2 regions of the Vagococcus sp. QWL-13 genome follow, and region 2 is predicted to be linked to the other one. Evidence: predicted binding sites of a transcription regulator. Region 2 holds the regulator's gene; the other holds the start of a gene.

Region 1 (7,394 bases), 1.4 Mb from region 2:
AGTCAAACTGGACAACACGATTGTTGCGAAAGCCATCGTTGTTTGTCAATTGATGGGTAAATCATAGAAAGTGGGCAGGAAAATGAGTCAGCAGAGGGAAATTTTGGGAGAAATAAAAGCATATAAAAAAATTATCATTCACCGTCATGAACGCCCTGATCCGGATGCCTTGGGTTCCCAGTTGGGATTGGCGGCCATACTGCGTGCTTCTTTCCCGGGAAAAACAATTTATTGTGTCGGCGATGAAGAAAGATCCTTGAGTTATATGGGGCGTATGGATATTATTGCTGATGAGATTTATCAGGGAGCGCTAGTCATTGTGACAGACACGGCAAATGCACCAAGAATCTCAGATAAGCGTTATGGTTTAGGTGATAAGCTGATAAAAATCGACCATCATCCAAATGACGAACCTTATGGTGATATCATGTGGATTTCGACTGAAGCGAGTAGCTGCAGCGAAATCATTTATGACTTTTATAGTTCTTTTTCTGATGAACTGGTAATGACAGAGGACGCTGCCAGACTGCTTTATGCCGGAATCGTTGGAGATACGGGAAGGTTTTTATATCCTTCGACTACCAGCCATACATTTCAGGTAGCCTCTGAGTTAAGAAAATATCCCTTTGATGCTGCTTTAATCAACCGGCAAATTTCGGAAATCCCGTGGAAAGTAGCCAGACTAATGGGATATATGCTGGAAAATATCGAGTGCGATGACAACGGTGTAGCACGGGTCATACTTCCCTACGAGCTGTTGAAAAAATATCATGTGGCTGACGGGGATACAGCAGGTTTGATTCCGATTCCCGGAAATATTGACAAGGTTGTGATGTGGGCATTGTTCGTGGAACAAGAAAAAGGATTTTACCGCGTAAGGATGCGCTCGAAAGGACCGACCATCAATGGACTTGCCAGAGAACATCACGGCGGAGGACATCCGCTGGCAAGCGGTGCTTCGGCAAGAGATTTGGCAGAGGTAGATGTGATTTATCAAAAGATGCAGGAATTGGTTGCTAAAAGCAAACAATCCATGGATTGATTAGTTATCAAAAAACGGCAGAATGCGTTGCGCATTCTGCCGTTTTTTTTTAAGTTGCTTTTTCCAGTTTCGTACTGCTTTCTTCCCACTCTTCCATGACTTTCAGCTGTTCTTCTTCCAGTGCATCAACTTCTTTTTGAAGATTGGCTAACTCGATATGGTTGGTGAGAATCTGAGGCAGTGTCATCCGTTCATGAATCTCTTCAATTTCTTTTTCAATTTTTTCCAGCTGTTCTTCGGCACTGCGGACTTGCCGTTCCAGTTTTCTGATTTCTTTTTGTATTTCTTTGGAGCGGTAATATTCTTTTTGGTTTGTTGTTTGCGTATGTGTTTCTGACACTCCCTGTGTAGCATAGGCTTCCTCGGCTTTCATCCGTGCCAATTCTTCCAGCTCTGCCTTTTTTGCCACATAATAATCATAATCACCTAAAAATTCCTGAGACCCTTTTTCAGATAATTCTACGACTTTAGTGGCGATGCGATTGATAAAATAGCGGTCATGGGAAACGAACAGAATTGTTCCCTCAAATTCAATCAAAGCATTTTCCAAAACTTCTTTGCTGTCGATATCCAGATGGTTCGTGGGCTCGTCAAGTATCAGAAAATTATGCTTTTTCATGGATAATTTAGCCAATGCCAGCCGTGCTTTTTCTCCGCCGCTGAGAAAAGGAACGGTTTTGCTGACATCATCCCCGGAAAAAAGGAAACTGCCGAGAATGGAACGGATATCTTTTTCTGGAGTGGTAGGATGTTCGTCCCATAACTCTTGAAGTACTGTTTTATTAGAGCGCAAATTACTTTGCTCCTGATCGTAGTATCCAATCATGACATTAGTTCCAGTGGCAATCTGCCCTTCAATCAGAGGATGCTCTTTTATGATGGATTTTAGCAAGGTTGATTTGCCGATACCATTAGGGCCTACCAAAGCAACAGCTTCTTGCCGGCGGATGTCTAACTCGATTGGCTTGGCCAGCACTTGTCCATCGTAACCGATAGCCGCTTTTTCGACTTGCAGGACCACATTGCCTGATTTTTTTTCAATGGAAAAGTTAAAATGTGCCGATTTTTCATCTCCCACCGGTTTTTCCAGCCTGTCCATTTTTTCCAGTTGTTTGCGTCTGCTTTGAGCCCGTTTCGTGGTGCTTGCCCTAACGATGTTTCTTGCCACAAAATCTTCTAATTTATGGATTTCTTCTTGCTGTTTTTCATAAGCTTTCCACTCTGATGTCAAACGTTGTTCCTTGATGTCAAGATAAGTCGTATAGTTTCCTTTGTAATAAGTAATCTGGCTGCGGCTCAACTCATAAACTTCTGTGACGATTTTATCTAAAAAATAGCGGTCATGAGAGACGATGAGCAAGGCTCCCCGATAATTTTGCAAATAGTTTTCCAACCAGGAAAGAGTGTCGATATCCAAGTGGTTGGTAGGCTCGTCAAGAATCAGCAGTTGGGGCCGTTCCAGCAATAATTTTGCCAATGCTAGACGGGTTTTTTGTCCGCCTGACAGACTGTTGACCTTACGTCCGTAGTAGCTTTCATCAAATTGAAAACCATTCAATACGGTCTTGATTTCTGTTTCATACATGTACCCATTTTGCTGCTGAAAATCATGCTGCAGCTGGTCATAATCTTTTAATTTTTTTTGAAACTCAGCCGAGTCTTGGCCGGAAGTATGGCGGCTGATATCCAGTTCTAATTGTCTGATTTTTTCTTCCATCTGTATAAGATGAGTGAAAGAGTCCCGCATCGCTTCCCAGATGGTCTTTTCAGAAGTGAATCCGGTATTTTGTGCCAGATATCCTAGAGTCAGTCCTCGTATTTTCGTCACTTGACCTTCATCCGGGGATTCAATGTCTGCTAAAATTTTCAATAAGGTGGATTTGCCGGCACCATTTCTTCCGACTAAACCAATCCGGCTGTTGTCTTTGATTTCGATGTGAATGTGTTGAAATAAAATATCTGCTCCGAAAAAACGAGCAATATTGTTTCCTTGTAATAAAATCATAACGGTTTTCTCCTAAAAAACATGATAAATTAAGTTTATCATATCATAAAGGGAAGAGAGAAATGAAAAAAGCTTTGAAATATCGGTTTTCAAACAGAAAAATTGCACAAAGTAAACTTTTATTGATATGATGTTAATGTGAGTAATAGAACAAGCTAATGTTAGAAAGGAATAAATGCAGTATGAAGAATAAACCGATTCCAAGGGCGACGGCGAAAAGGTTGCCTTTATATTATCGTTATTTGAAAGTTTTGTTTGATTCCGGAAAAACAAAAATTTCTTCAACAGAACTTAGTGAAGCAGTGAAGGTGGACAGTGCCACCATTCGCCGTGATTTTTCCTACTTTGGAGAATTAGGCAAACGGGGATATGGCTACGATGTGGAAAGTCTGCTTGAATTTTTTGGACGCATGTTGACAGAGGACCGTCTGACTAATGTGGCATTAATCGGGGTCGGGAATCTGGGGAGTGCTTTGCTTAAATATGGTTTTCATCAAAACAATAATATCCGGATCAGTGCCGCCTTTGATGTGAAGGAAGATTTGGTGGGACGGATTGTGGACGGTATTCCTGTTTATCCGATGGAAGACATGGCAGAGCAAATCCGGCAGCAGCAGATTGAAGTGGCGATTTTAACGATTCCTTCAGAAAATGCTCAAGATGTTGCAAATAAATTATACGAGGCAGGGATTCGCGGTATCATGAATTTTACCCGTGTCCGATTGAATACACCTAGCAATGTTCACGTTCAAAGTATCGACTTGACGAATGAACTGCAAACGTTGATTTATTTTTTGAATCATTACACGGATTAAAAAATGAGCGAGAGCTTGATAACACTTGATTTGGAACTTCTCCTATCTCAGGAGGAGTTTTTTTCTTTGTGTATTTTTTGTTGAAACTTAGGATAATACTTGCAAAAATCTTCAAGAATGAGTATCATAATAAATGTGAGTTAGCACTTGAAGTTCAAGAGTGCTAAAAAAGAAAATTGATGGAGGGATTTAAGTTGTTAAAACCATTAGGAGATCGTGTCATTATTGATGTAGCTCAAGAGGAAGAAGTGACTGCAGGAGGTTTGGTCTTAACTTCAGCAGCTAAAGAAAAACCACAAGTCGGGAAAGTGCTGGCTGTTGGTGACGGTCGTACGTTAGACAATGGAGAAAAATTACCGATGTCAGTTAAAGTCGGCGATCAAGTTGTTTTTGAAAAATATTCAGGTTCAGAGATTACTCACGCAGGTGAAGAATACCTGATCGTTCATGAAAAAGATATTATCGCTATCGTAGAATAAAACTTGAAAGGAAGCATAAAAAGACATGGCAAAAGATATTAAATTCAGCAGAGATGCACGGGAAGCAATGGTAAGAGGGATTGACTCTCTTGCAGATGTAGTAAAAGTAACATTAGGGCCAAAAGGTCGTAATGTGGTTTTAGAAAAATCTTTTGGTTCACCATTGATTACAAATGACGGTGTGACAATCGCTAAAGAAATCGAATTGGAAGACCATTTTGAAAATATGGGAGCACAATTAGTTTCAGAAGTGGCTTCTAAAACAAATGATATTGCAGGAGATGGAACAACAACAGCAACTGTGTTGACAAGTGCTATCGTCCGTGAAGGCTTGAAAAACGTTACAGCCGGGGCTAACCCTGTAGGTATCCGCCGCGGAATCGAGTTGGCAACTAAAGCAGCTGTTGAAGGTCTGTACGAAATTTCCAAACAAGTAGAAACAAAAGAATCTATCGCACAAGTGGCGGCAGTATCTTCCGGTTCTGAAACAATCGGTGAGTACGTTTCCGATGCGATGGAAAAAGTTGGCAATGACGGTGTCATCACGATTGAAGAATCTAAAGGAATCGAAACAGAGCTTGATGTCGTGGAAGGGATGCAGTTTGACCGCGGTTATCTGTCTCAATACATGGTGACTGACAACGATAAAATGGAAGCAGTCCTAGAAGATCCTTACATTTTGATCACAGACAAAAAAATCTCTAACATTCAAGATATTTTGCCGTTGTTAGAGCAAATTTTGCAAGAAGGCAAACCGTTATTGATTATCGCTGACGATGTGGACGGCGAAGCATTGCCGACACTCGTTCTAAATAAAATCCGCGGTACATTTAATGTGGCTGCAGTTAAAGCTCCAGGATTCGGCGACCGCCGCAAAGCAATGTTGGAAGATATTGCTATCTTAACAGGCGGTACAGTGATTACTGAAGATTTAGGACTGGAATTGAAAGACACTAAGATTGAGTCACTGGGAACAGCGAAAAAAGTTGTGGTGGACAAAGACAATACAACTATCGTAGAAGGCGGCGGCACGACTGACGCAATCGCTGAGCGTGTGGCATTGATCCGTTCACAAGTAGCAGATACTACTTCTGATTTCGACCGTGAAAAACTGCAAGAACGGTTGGCAAAACTTTCAGGCGGTGTAGCTGTTATCAAAGTGGGTGCAGCAACTGAAACTGAATTGAAAGAATTAAAACTGCGTATTGAAGATGCTTTGAATGCGACTCGTGCGGCAGTGGAAGAAGGAATTGTTTCCGGCGGGGGTACTGCTTTAATCAATGTGCTTGATAAGGTGGCAGCTGTCGATGCTGAAGGCGATGAACTGACAGGTGTGAACATCGTGTTGCGTGCTTTGGAAGAGCCTGTTCGTCAAATTGCTGACAATGCAGGAGTAGAAGGTTCTGTAGTTGTTGATAAGATGAAAAATGCTGAACCGGGCACAGGGTTTAACGCTGCTACCGGCGAATGGGTCAACATGATTGACGCAGGAATCGTAGACCCTACAAAAGTGACACGCTCAGCCCTTCAAAATGCGGCAAGCGTTGCTTCACTGATTTTGACAACTGAAGCTGTGATTGCTGACAAGCCGGCACCTGAAGCACCAGCTGGCGGAGCACCAGGCATGGACCCTAATATGATGGGTATGATGTAAGAAGCAGTCAACTATAAAATATAAACTAAGACTTACAAAAAAATTGTAAGTTAAGAGACACAGGAAAAAAAGGCAACTACTAAAAAAGTAGTTGTCTTTTTTTATTTTGGTGAACAAATTTTGAAATCAGAGTAATTTGTTTCTTAATCCTCAGGCGGTAAGTTTTCTTGTCTTCTTTATGATATAAATAATATTGAATTATTGTGACTGTTCTTGGTGATGGGAACACACGGACCTTGTCGTTGTCTATTGATTTTCTTCCATGCCATCGGACAGTGAATGCTCTTTTATTTTCTCCAACGATTCAAATGAAAGTGATAAAGGTTTGAAATGTATTTTTTACTCATTTCAGGAGAGCTTTTTTATGACTTTTCATTCACCGATTGCGGAGAGAGAGAAAACAAGATACACTCTTCTTAACAAGTAATGTCTGATAGAAGACTAATTGAGGAGTTAGCAGAGATGGAAGCAAGCAAAATCATTGAGGATTTACGAGCATTGGGTATCAGAGAGGACGATACGATCGTCGTTCACTCTTCTTATAATGCTTTGAAAGGAAGGGAAACAATCGAAGGGGGACCGGCAGCAGTCATTGCAGCTCTGAAAGAGACTGTGAAAAACGGTACGCTGCTGCTGCCTGCGCTGAGCTATGAAAATGTCAGCCTTGAGAACCGAAAGTTTGATCTGGAACAAACGCCGTCCTGTATCGGTATTCTGCCCGAGTTTATGAGAAAGTCAGAAGGAGTTTTCCGCAGTGTCCACCCTACCCATAGTGTGACAGCTTGGGGAAAAGATGCTGAAGAAATCACAAAACATCACTACAAGGATTTTTCTCCTGTGGGCCCTAATTCCCCGTTTAGAGAAGTTTACCGCCGGGGAGGTAAAATAGTGATGCTGGGTGCTCCGCTGGAAAGGAATACTAGCCTTCATGGTGTGGAGGAAATGGTTCTCCCGGATTATTTATTTCGCGGTAATTTCGACTATGAAATCACCTTGCCGGGAAACAAAACTATGATTATGAATGTTTTGCGCCATGATTTTTCCGGTTTTGAGCAACGCTACGACCGGGTACTAAATGTTTTATCACCGTCAGATTATCAGTGCGGAAAAGTTCTTCAGGCGAATTGCTGCGTGATGGACGCTGTGGCTGTTTGGGAAAAAGCTTTGGCAAAGTATAAAGAGGACAGTCATTATTTTGTAGATAAAGTGTAAAATTCATAGACGAAAGAGGAAGAAAAATGTATATCGGTTTTGATATCGGCGGTACGACAATTAAATATGGTGTTTTGACAGAGGATGGGGAAATCGTTGAAAAATCCATGGTGGACACCAATCGCGAAAAAGAATCATTGCTTCAGGATATAGCTAGTATCACAAAAAACTATCAGCAGAAATATCC
Region 2 (7,394 bases):
TTTTGATATCCGGGAGTCTTTTTCCAGGTTGAACTCGATGGTGGAAGAAAATATTAGCGGGAATCGTGTCGTCAAAGCTTTTTCAAGAGAAGATTATGAAGTTGAAAAGTTTAACCAAGCCAATCAAGACTATATGGAAAAAAACATGGCTTCCGCTAAAGTTTCCGGCAGATATTTGCCTGCCCTTGAGTTTCTTGCGGGACTGCTAGGCGTGCTCACATTACTGTTTGGTGGTCTATTCGTGATTCAGGCGCGCATGAGTATCGGTGACTTGGTGGCTTTCAACAGTTATCTTTGGATGTTGAACAACCCTTTACGAATGAGTGGTTGGCTGATTAACGATACCCAGCGTTTTCTTGCCAGCTGTCTTAAAATTCGTGAACTGCTAAACCACCGGAGCAGTTTGAAGATTGTTCATGAGGATGAAGTCGAACAGTTGACCGGGGATGTCGTCTTTGAAAATGTGTCATTTCATTTCAGTGATGACCCTGAAACAAATATCTTGGAAAATATTACTTTTTCGGTTAAGGCAGGACAGACGGTGGGGATTTTAGGGCAAACAGGTGCAGGGAAAACAACCTTAGTGAATTTGATTTCCCGTTTTTATGACCCAACCTCAGGAGTTGTTAAGTTGGGAGGCAAAGATATTCGTGACTGGCCGATCAAGGTTGTGCGGGAACAGGTTTCCATGGTTATGCAAGATGTTTTCTTATTCTCCAATACGATTGAAGAAAATATTGCATTTAGTGATCCTGAAATGCCGATTGGAAAAATCCGTGATATGGCAGAAATTGCAGATGCCAGTCATTTTATCGAACGGATGCCGGAAGGATACGGAACCTTTGTAGGTGAAAGAGGTGTTGGCTTGTCAGGGGGACAAAAACAGCGCATTTCCCTTGCCAGAGCACTGGCAAAAGAACCAGCCGTGTTGATATTGGATGATACGACCTCTGCGGTAGACATGGAAACGGAAAGCAAAATTCAGAAAAAGCTGGATAGAGTCACTAATGATACCACAACCTTTATCATTGCTCACCGGATCAGTTCGGTGAGAGAGGCGGACTTGATTTTAGTCATGGAAAAAGGGCGTATCGTAGAAAGCGGCAGTCATGACAGTCTGCTGGAGCAAGATGGCGAGTATGCAACCATTTATAGGAAGCAGCTTGGTTTGGATGAAGGGAGTGAGATAGATGGCTAAGAATATTTTTTCTCAAGATGAAGTTTTACAGGAAGAGTTTAACTGGTCTCACTACCGACGATTATTTCAGTATGTTGTACCATATAAAAAACCGTTTATACGGATTGTTTTCACGATTATACTGGCTAATATGGCATCCATGGCGGGTCCATATTTTACTAAACTGGCAATAGATGAAATCATTCCGCAAAAAAATATCCAGCTGTTGCTGATGGTCAGCGGTCTCTCTCTTATTTTCTTACTGTTTATCGCATGGTGCCTGAAGTATCGTATTTGGCATATTACAAAATTGGGGCAGCAGATTTTGCTGGACATACGTTTCGATATTTTTACACATTTGCAAAAGTTGCCTTTTTCTTATTTTGATTCACGACCTCACGGGAAAATTTTGATTCGTGTCGTTAATTATATCAACACATTAAGCGACTTGCTTAGTAATGGACTAATTAATTTAATTTCAGATTTTTTCAATGTTCTTATTACGCTGATTGTCATGTTTCTCATAGATGTACGGCTGACGCTTTATAGTTTGGCATTATTGCCCTTATTATTTCTTATCACGATGATTATCAAAAATCGGCAACGTAAAGCCTATCAGCACCTAAGCAATAAACAATCTAATTTGAATGCTTATATTCATGAAAGTATTTCTGGAGTTCGTATCACTCAGTCATTCACCCGTGAAGAACGAAATGAACTGATTTTTGATGAGTTGTCAAATGACTACCGTTCGGCTTGGATGAGGGCAATCAAAATCATGCGTCTCCTCTGGCCATCGGTGGAAAATATTTCAATCTTGACCACGTGTTTGATTTATTTTATCGGTATTCGTCAAATCGGTGTAAAAGTCAGTACTGGTACGCTAATCGCATTTATGGGCTACATCAATAATTTTTGGAATCCCGTGATTAATATTGGTAATTTCTATAACTCTTTGATTACGGCAACAGCCTACTTAGAACGGATTTTTGAGACGTTGGATGAAGAACCTGAAATACAGGATAAAAACGATGCTCAGGTTTTGGATACTGTAAGGGGAGATGTGACCTTTGAGCATGTTACTTTTAGATACGAACCAAACGGAAAGAAAATTTTGGATGATATGACATTTTCGGTGGAACCGGGACAGTCAGTTGCATTGGTTGGTCCTACCGGAGCAGGTAAGACAACAGTCATCAACTTGATCAGCCGATTTTATGATGTGAACGATGGAAGTGTCAAGGTAGACGGCAAAGATGTAAGAGATGTCACGCTCCAGTCACTGCGCTCGCAGATGGGTGTGATGCTTCAAGATACATTTATCTTTTCCGGAACTATTCTTGAAAATATACGTTATGGAAAACTTGACGCCACGGAAGAGGAAATTATCCGAGCAAGTAAAGCTGTCCGGGCACATGATTTTATCAAAGACCTGAAAGATGGTTATCATACGGTAGTTGAAGAGCGGGGAAGTACCTTATCTGCTGGACAGCGTCAGCTAATTTCTTTTGCCAGAGCATTGCTGGCAGACCCGCGTATCCTGATACTGGATGAGGCGACGTCAAGTATTGACACACACACAGAGGAACTCCTTCAAAACGGATTGAAAGAACTGTTGAAAAACAGGACATCATTTATAATCGCTCACAGGTTATCAACTATAAAAAACAGCTCGGAAATATTCTTTATCGATCAGGGCCAAATTATCGAGCACGGCACCCACGATGAGTTGATGGCAAAAAAAGGTAGATACTATTTCTTGTACCAGTCGCAATACGATTTGCTGAAATCCTGACAACTAGCAAATAATGGGAGCCTAAGCACTAAAAATAAATCCATCCTGCAAAATTTAAGTTATCGTACTTAAATTTTGCAGGAGGACTTTTTTATGTCATGTCGCGCTTCGAAGTCGACAGAAATATCTATCGGCAAAGATGATTCAAACGAATTATTTCCTAATTATTTGGGAGCAATTGTCAATCCTTTGGACAGCACAGGTATCTCTTTATATCAAACCAAGTGAGGAAAACGAGAAATCTGTGTAAAAAATCCTATTAGGAAATTATTGAAAGCATTTAGTTGTGTTTTTCAAAATTATCTTGCAAAATAGAGTAGATTAGTTAGTCAATCATAAGTTATCGAAACAATTTTGGAAGTTTTTGGAAGGAATTTACTAGATGTTAGAAAATAAAAAAAACCAGTATCAGCAGCTTTCAGCTTACATTCACATTCCGTTTTGTGAGCATATTTGCTACTATTGTGATTTCAACAAGGTACTTATCGAAGAACAGCCGGTGGATGAGTATATTTCTGCACTGCTGCAAGAAATAGATTTGATTAAAGCCAAGCATTTTTCGGAAAGAATAGAAACAATTTATATCGGGGGAGGCACACCTACAGCATTGTCAGCCAAACAGCTGGACGTGTTGCTGGCGGGGGTTCGTTCAAGGCTTCCGCTGAACAACGGCAATGAGTTTACAGTCGAGGCAAATCCAGGTGATTTGACCCTTGATAAATTAAATGTTTTAAAAAATTATGGTGTAAACCGCCTGTCAATGGGCGTTCAAACATTTGATAACCGCCTATTGAAAAAAATCGGCAGAAGACATTCTGAAGAAGATGTTTACACTACATTGTCACTTGTAGAAAAAGCCGGCTTCGATAATGTGAGCATTGATTTGATATATGCATTGCCCGGTCAAACTCTGGAAAGTTTTCGTGAAACTTTAGATAAAGCCCTGACTTTAGATTTGCCTCATTACTCTCTTTATTCTCTTATTCTCGAGAATCAGACAGTTTTTTATAATTGGGCTAGGCAAGGACGATTGCATCTACCCACTGAAGATATTGAGGGAGATATGTTTGAATTAGCCGCTGAAAAAATGGAAGCGGCCGGAAAAATCCAATATGAAATCAGTAATTTTTCAATTCCCGGCAAAGAGAGCCGTCACAACTTAGTGTATTGGGATAATGAATATTATTACGGACTTGGGGCTGGGGCAAGCGGCTATTTAGCTGGAAAACGATATAAAAATCATGGTCCTATCCAACATTATTTAAGTCCTTTGAGAAAAGGTGTACTGCCAATCCGTGAAGTGGAAACATTGACATTGGAAAATAAAATGGAAGAAGAAATGTTTTTAGGTTTGAGAAAATTAGAAGGGGTCTCTCTAACCAAGTTTGAGGAAAAGTTTAGTCGGTCTCTTTTTGATGTGTATGGTCCTGCGATTAAAGATTTAGCGAGAAACAATTTAGTCACGGTTGATGAGAAATTTATCGCATTGAGCAAAAAAGGACTCATGCTGGGCAACGAAGTATTTGAGCAGTTTTTACTTGATTGATGAAGGCTAACGTTGCCATACAAACTAAAATCTATGCTGCCACGCAATATTAGCACTCGCTGTTATCGAGTGCTAATATTGCGTGGTTTTCCGTTGACAAGAGATTGTTGTCTTGGTATACTGAGACATGTGATTAGCACTTTGGATACTTGAGTGCTAAAAAAAGAGGTGAAAGGAATGCTATCACAAAGACAATTAGATATATTGGCCCTTGTGGTTCAGCTGCACGCAGCGACAGGAGAACCAGTAGGATCGAAAACGTTGATGAACGCCGGCATAAATGCCAGTTCCGCAACTATTCGAAATGACTTGAGCTTCCTTGAAAGAGAGGGGTTTATTGAAAAACCTCATACTTCTGCCGGGCGGGTGCCTTCCGTACAGGGGTATCGTTTTTATGTAGACTATCTTTTAAAACCTTCCACAGTGACTAATGAAGAATTGTCATCTATCAGACAATCGTTCAACCGGAATTTTACCGCATTGAATGAAATTATCGAAAAATCAGCTCAAGTTCTATCTGATTTAACCAGTTATACAGCTTTTTCTTTGGGACCTGAGATGAATGATCGGAGATTGACGGGATTTCGAGTTGTTCCGTTAAACAATCAACAACTGATGGCAATTATTGTTACTGACAGAGGAAATGTGGAGAGCCAAGTTTTTACAGTTCCTGATGATATTTCCAGCAGCGATATTGAAAAAATCATTCAAATCATCAATGATAAGTTGGTCGGGCAACCCTTGATCACTGTGTATAATAAATTGCGTACGGAAATTCCTTTGATTTTGCAAAGATATTTTCAAACGCCAAGAGGAATCATGGATATTTTTGAATCCATCTTGAGTCACGCATTTGAAGAAAGGGTATATATCGGCGGACAGATGAATTTGCTTGATGTGGATTTGATTCCAGACGTCCATCAATTCAAGCTGGTTTATTCCTTGATGAGCAACCAGAATCAGGTTTCCTCTCTTATTCAAGCACCTAAAGAAGGGATACAGATTCGAATCGGCGAAGAAATCGAAAATGATTTATTGACCAACATGAGCTTGATTACCGCTTCTTACGATGTGGCTGAGCATGGGACCGGAACCATTGCAATCTTGGGGCCGACGAACATGGCTTACTCTCGCATGTTTGGTCTAGTCGAAGCCTTTAGACATGAATTGGCGGACTATTTAGCAGACTATTACCGTTTGTTGGATTCATAAAGACGTAGCGAAAGGATGAGTAAAGTGGCAGAAGAACACAAGGAAGAAACAATGGATGAGGTAACAGAAGCAGCAGCTGAAAATGTTGAGGCTGTTGACGAGGAACAATCATCAGCAGGTTCAATAGAAGCATTGTCTTCCGAAGAACAGTTAAAAATCGAATTGGAAGAAGCAGAGGATAAATTCCTCCGTGCACAGGCAGAAATTGCCAACATGCGCAACAGATTTCAAAAAGAAAGAGAAGCTCTTGTCCGCTTTAGATCACAGGATTTAGCTAAAGAACTTCTTCCTGCACTGGATAATTTAGATCGGGCCTTGGAGGCTGAAATTTCAGCAGAACAGGTAGAGAATTTGAAAAAAGGTGTAGAAATGGTGAAAGACGGCATACTAGCTGCTTTCAAAACTTCGGGAATCGAAGAAATCGAAGCATTAGGCAAAGTATTTGACCCTAACCTTCATCAAGCAGTGCAAACTGTGCCGATTGAAGAAGGGCAACAAGTGGAAGAAATTGTTGTCGTGCTTCAAAAAGGATATAAATTGTATGATCGTGTGTTGCGACCATCTATGGTGATTGTAGCGCAGTAAAAATAAAATTATAAAACAGAGGAGCAAGTGATTATGAGCAAAATTATAGGTATCGACTTAGGAACAACAAACTCTGCCGTAGCAGTATTAGAAGGCGGAGAAGCAAAAATTATCCCAAACCCAGAAGGAAACCGTACAACTCCTTCAGTTGTTTCATTTAAAGAAGGGGAAATTCAAGTAGGGGAAGTTGCAAAGCGTCAAGCAGTGACCAACCCGAATACTGTGTCTTCGATTAAGCGTCATATGGGGCAGACAGGTTATAAGATCGAGATGGAAGGGAAATCTTACACCCCTCAAGAAATTTCTGCCATGGTTTTACAATATATGAAAGGTTTCGCTGAAGAATATCTCGGGGACAAAGTAACTAAAGCGGTTATTACAGTTCCAGCTTACTTTAACGACTCTCAACGTCAAGCAACAAAAGATGCTGGTAAAATTGCCGGTTTAGAAGTTGAACGTATCGTCAACGAGCCGACAGCAGCAGCTCTTGCTTATGGTTTGGATAAAGTAGAAAAAGAAGAAAAAATTCTTGTGTTCGACTTAGGCGGAGGAACTTTTGACGTTTCGATTCTTGAGTTGGGTGACGGAGTATTTGACGTGTTGTCAACTGCCGGTGACAATGAGCTTGGTGGAGATGACTTTGATAACAAAATCATTGATTATCTTGTTGCTGAATTCCGTAAAGAAAATGGCATTGACCTATCAAAAGATAAAATGGCGGTTCAACGCTTGAAAGATGCTTCTGAAAAGGCTAAAAAAGATTTGTCCGGTGTGACAAGCACTCAAATCAGCTTGCCGTTTATCACTGCAGGAGATGCAGGCCCGCTTCATATGGAAGTGACATTGACTCGTGCAAAATTTGATGAATTAACAGCAGATCTTGTAGAAAGAACTAAAGGACCAGTTCGTCGTGCATTGAAAGATGCTGGATTATCAGCTTCTGAAATCGACGAAGTTATTTTAGTCGGCGGTTCTACCCGTATTCCGGCAGTTGTGGAAGCAGTGAAGAGAGAAACGAATAAAGAACCTAACAAATCAGTGAACCCGGACGAAGTTGTGGCAATGGGAGCAGCGATTCA

What was found. The regulator HrcA, encoded in region 2, represses chaperone genes, less so after heat shock. The targets are predictions, from matches to a motif close to TTAGCACTCNNNNNNNNNGAGTGCTAA.
Region 1: a site for HrcA is predicted at 4,003-4,029, ahead of groES (co-chaperone GroES). Genes of this name have one in related genera too.

What each region holds. Positions count from the first base shown of each region.
Region 1 is NZ_CM178746.1:421,334-428,727, forward strand. Features, by position in the region: gene AC4PHI_RS02090 (DRTGG domain-containing protein) at 1-67, shown strand, start outside; gene AC4PHI_RS02095 (DHH family phosphoesterase) at 83-1,042, shown strand; gene AC4PHI_RS02100 (ABC-F family ATP-binding cassette domain-containing protein) at 1,092-3,047, opposite strand; gene AC4PHI_RS02105 (redox-sensing transcriptional repressor Rex) at 3,230-3,862, shown strand; gene groES (co-chaperone GroES) at 4,057-4,341, shown strand; gene groL (chaperonin GroEL) at 4,367-5,995, shown strand; gene AC4PHI_RS02120 (AAC(3) family N-acetyltransferase) at 6,458-7,207, shown strand; gene AC4PHI_RS02125 (ROK family protein) at 7,234-7,394, shown strand, end outside.
Region 2 is NZ_CM178746.1:1,773,764-1,781,157, reverse strand. Features, by position in the region: gene AC4PHI_RS08245 (ABC transporter ATP-binding protein) at 1-1,198, shown strand, start outside; gene AC4PHI_RS08240 (ABC transporter ATP-binding protein) at 1,191-2,972, shown strand; gene AC4PHI_RS08235 (hypothetical protein) at 3,066-3,200, shown strand; gene hemW (radical SAM family heme chaperone HemW) at 3,355-4,518, shown strand; gene hrcA (heat-inducible transcriptional repressor HrcA) at 4,696-5,730, shown strand; gene grpE (nucleotide exchange factor GrpE) at 5,746-6,315, shown strand; gene dnaK (molecular chaperone DnaK) at 6,349-7,394, shown strand, end outside.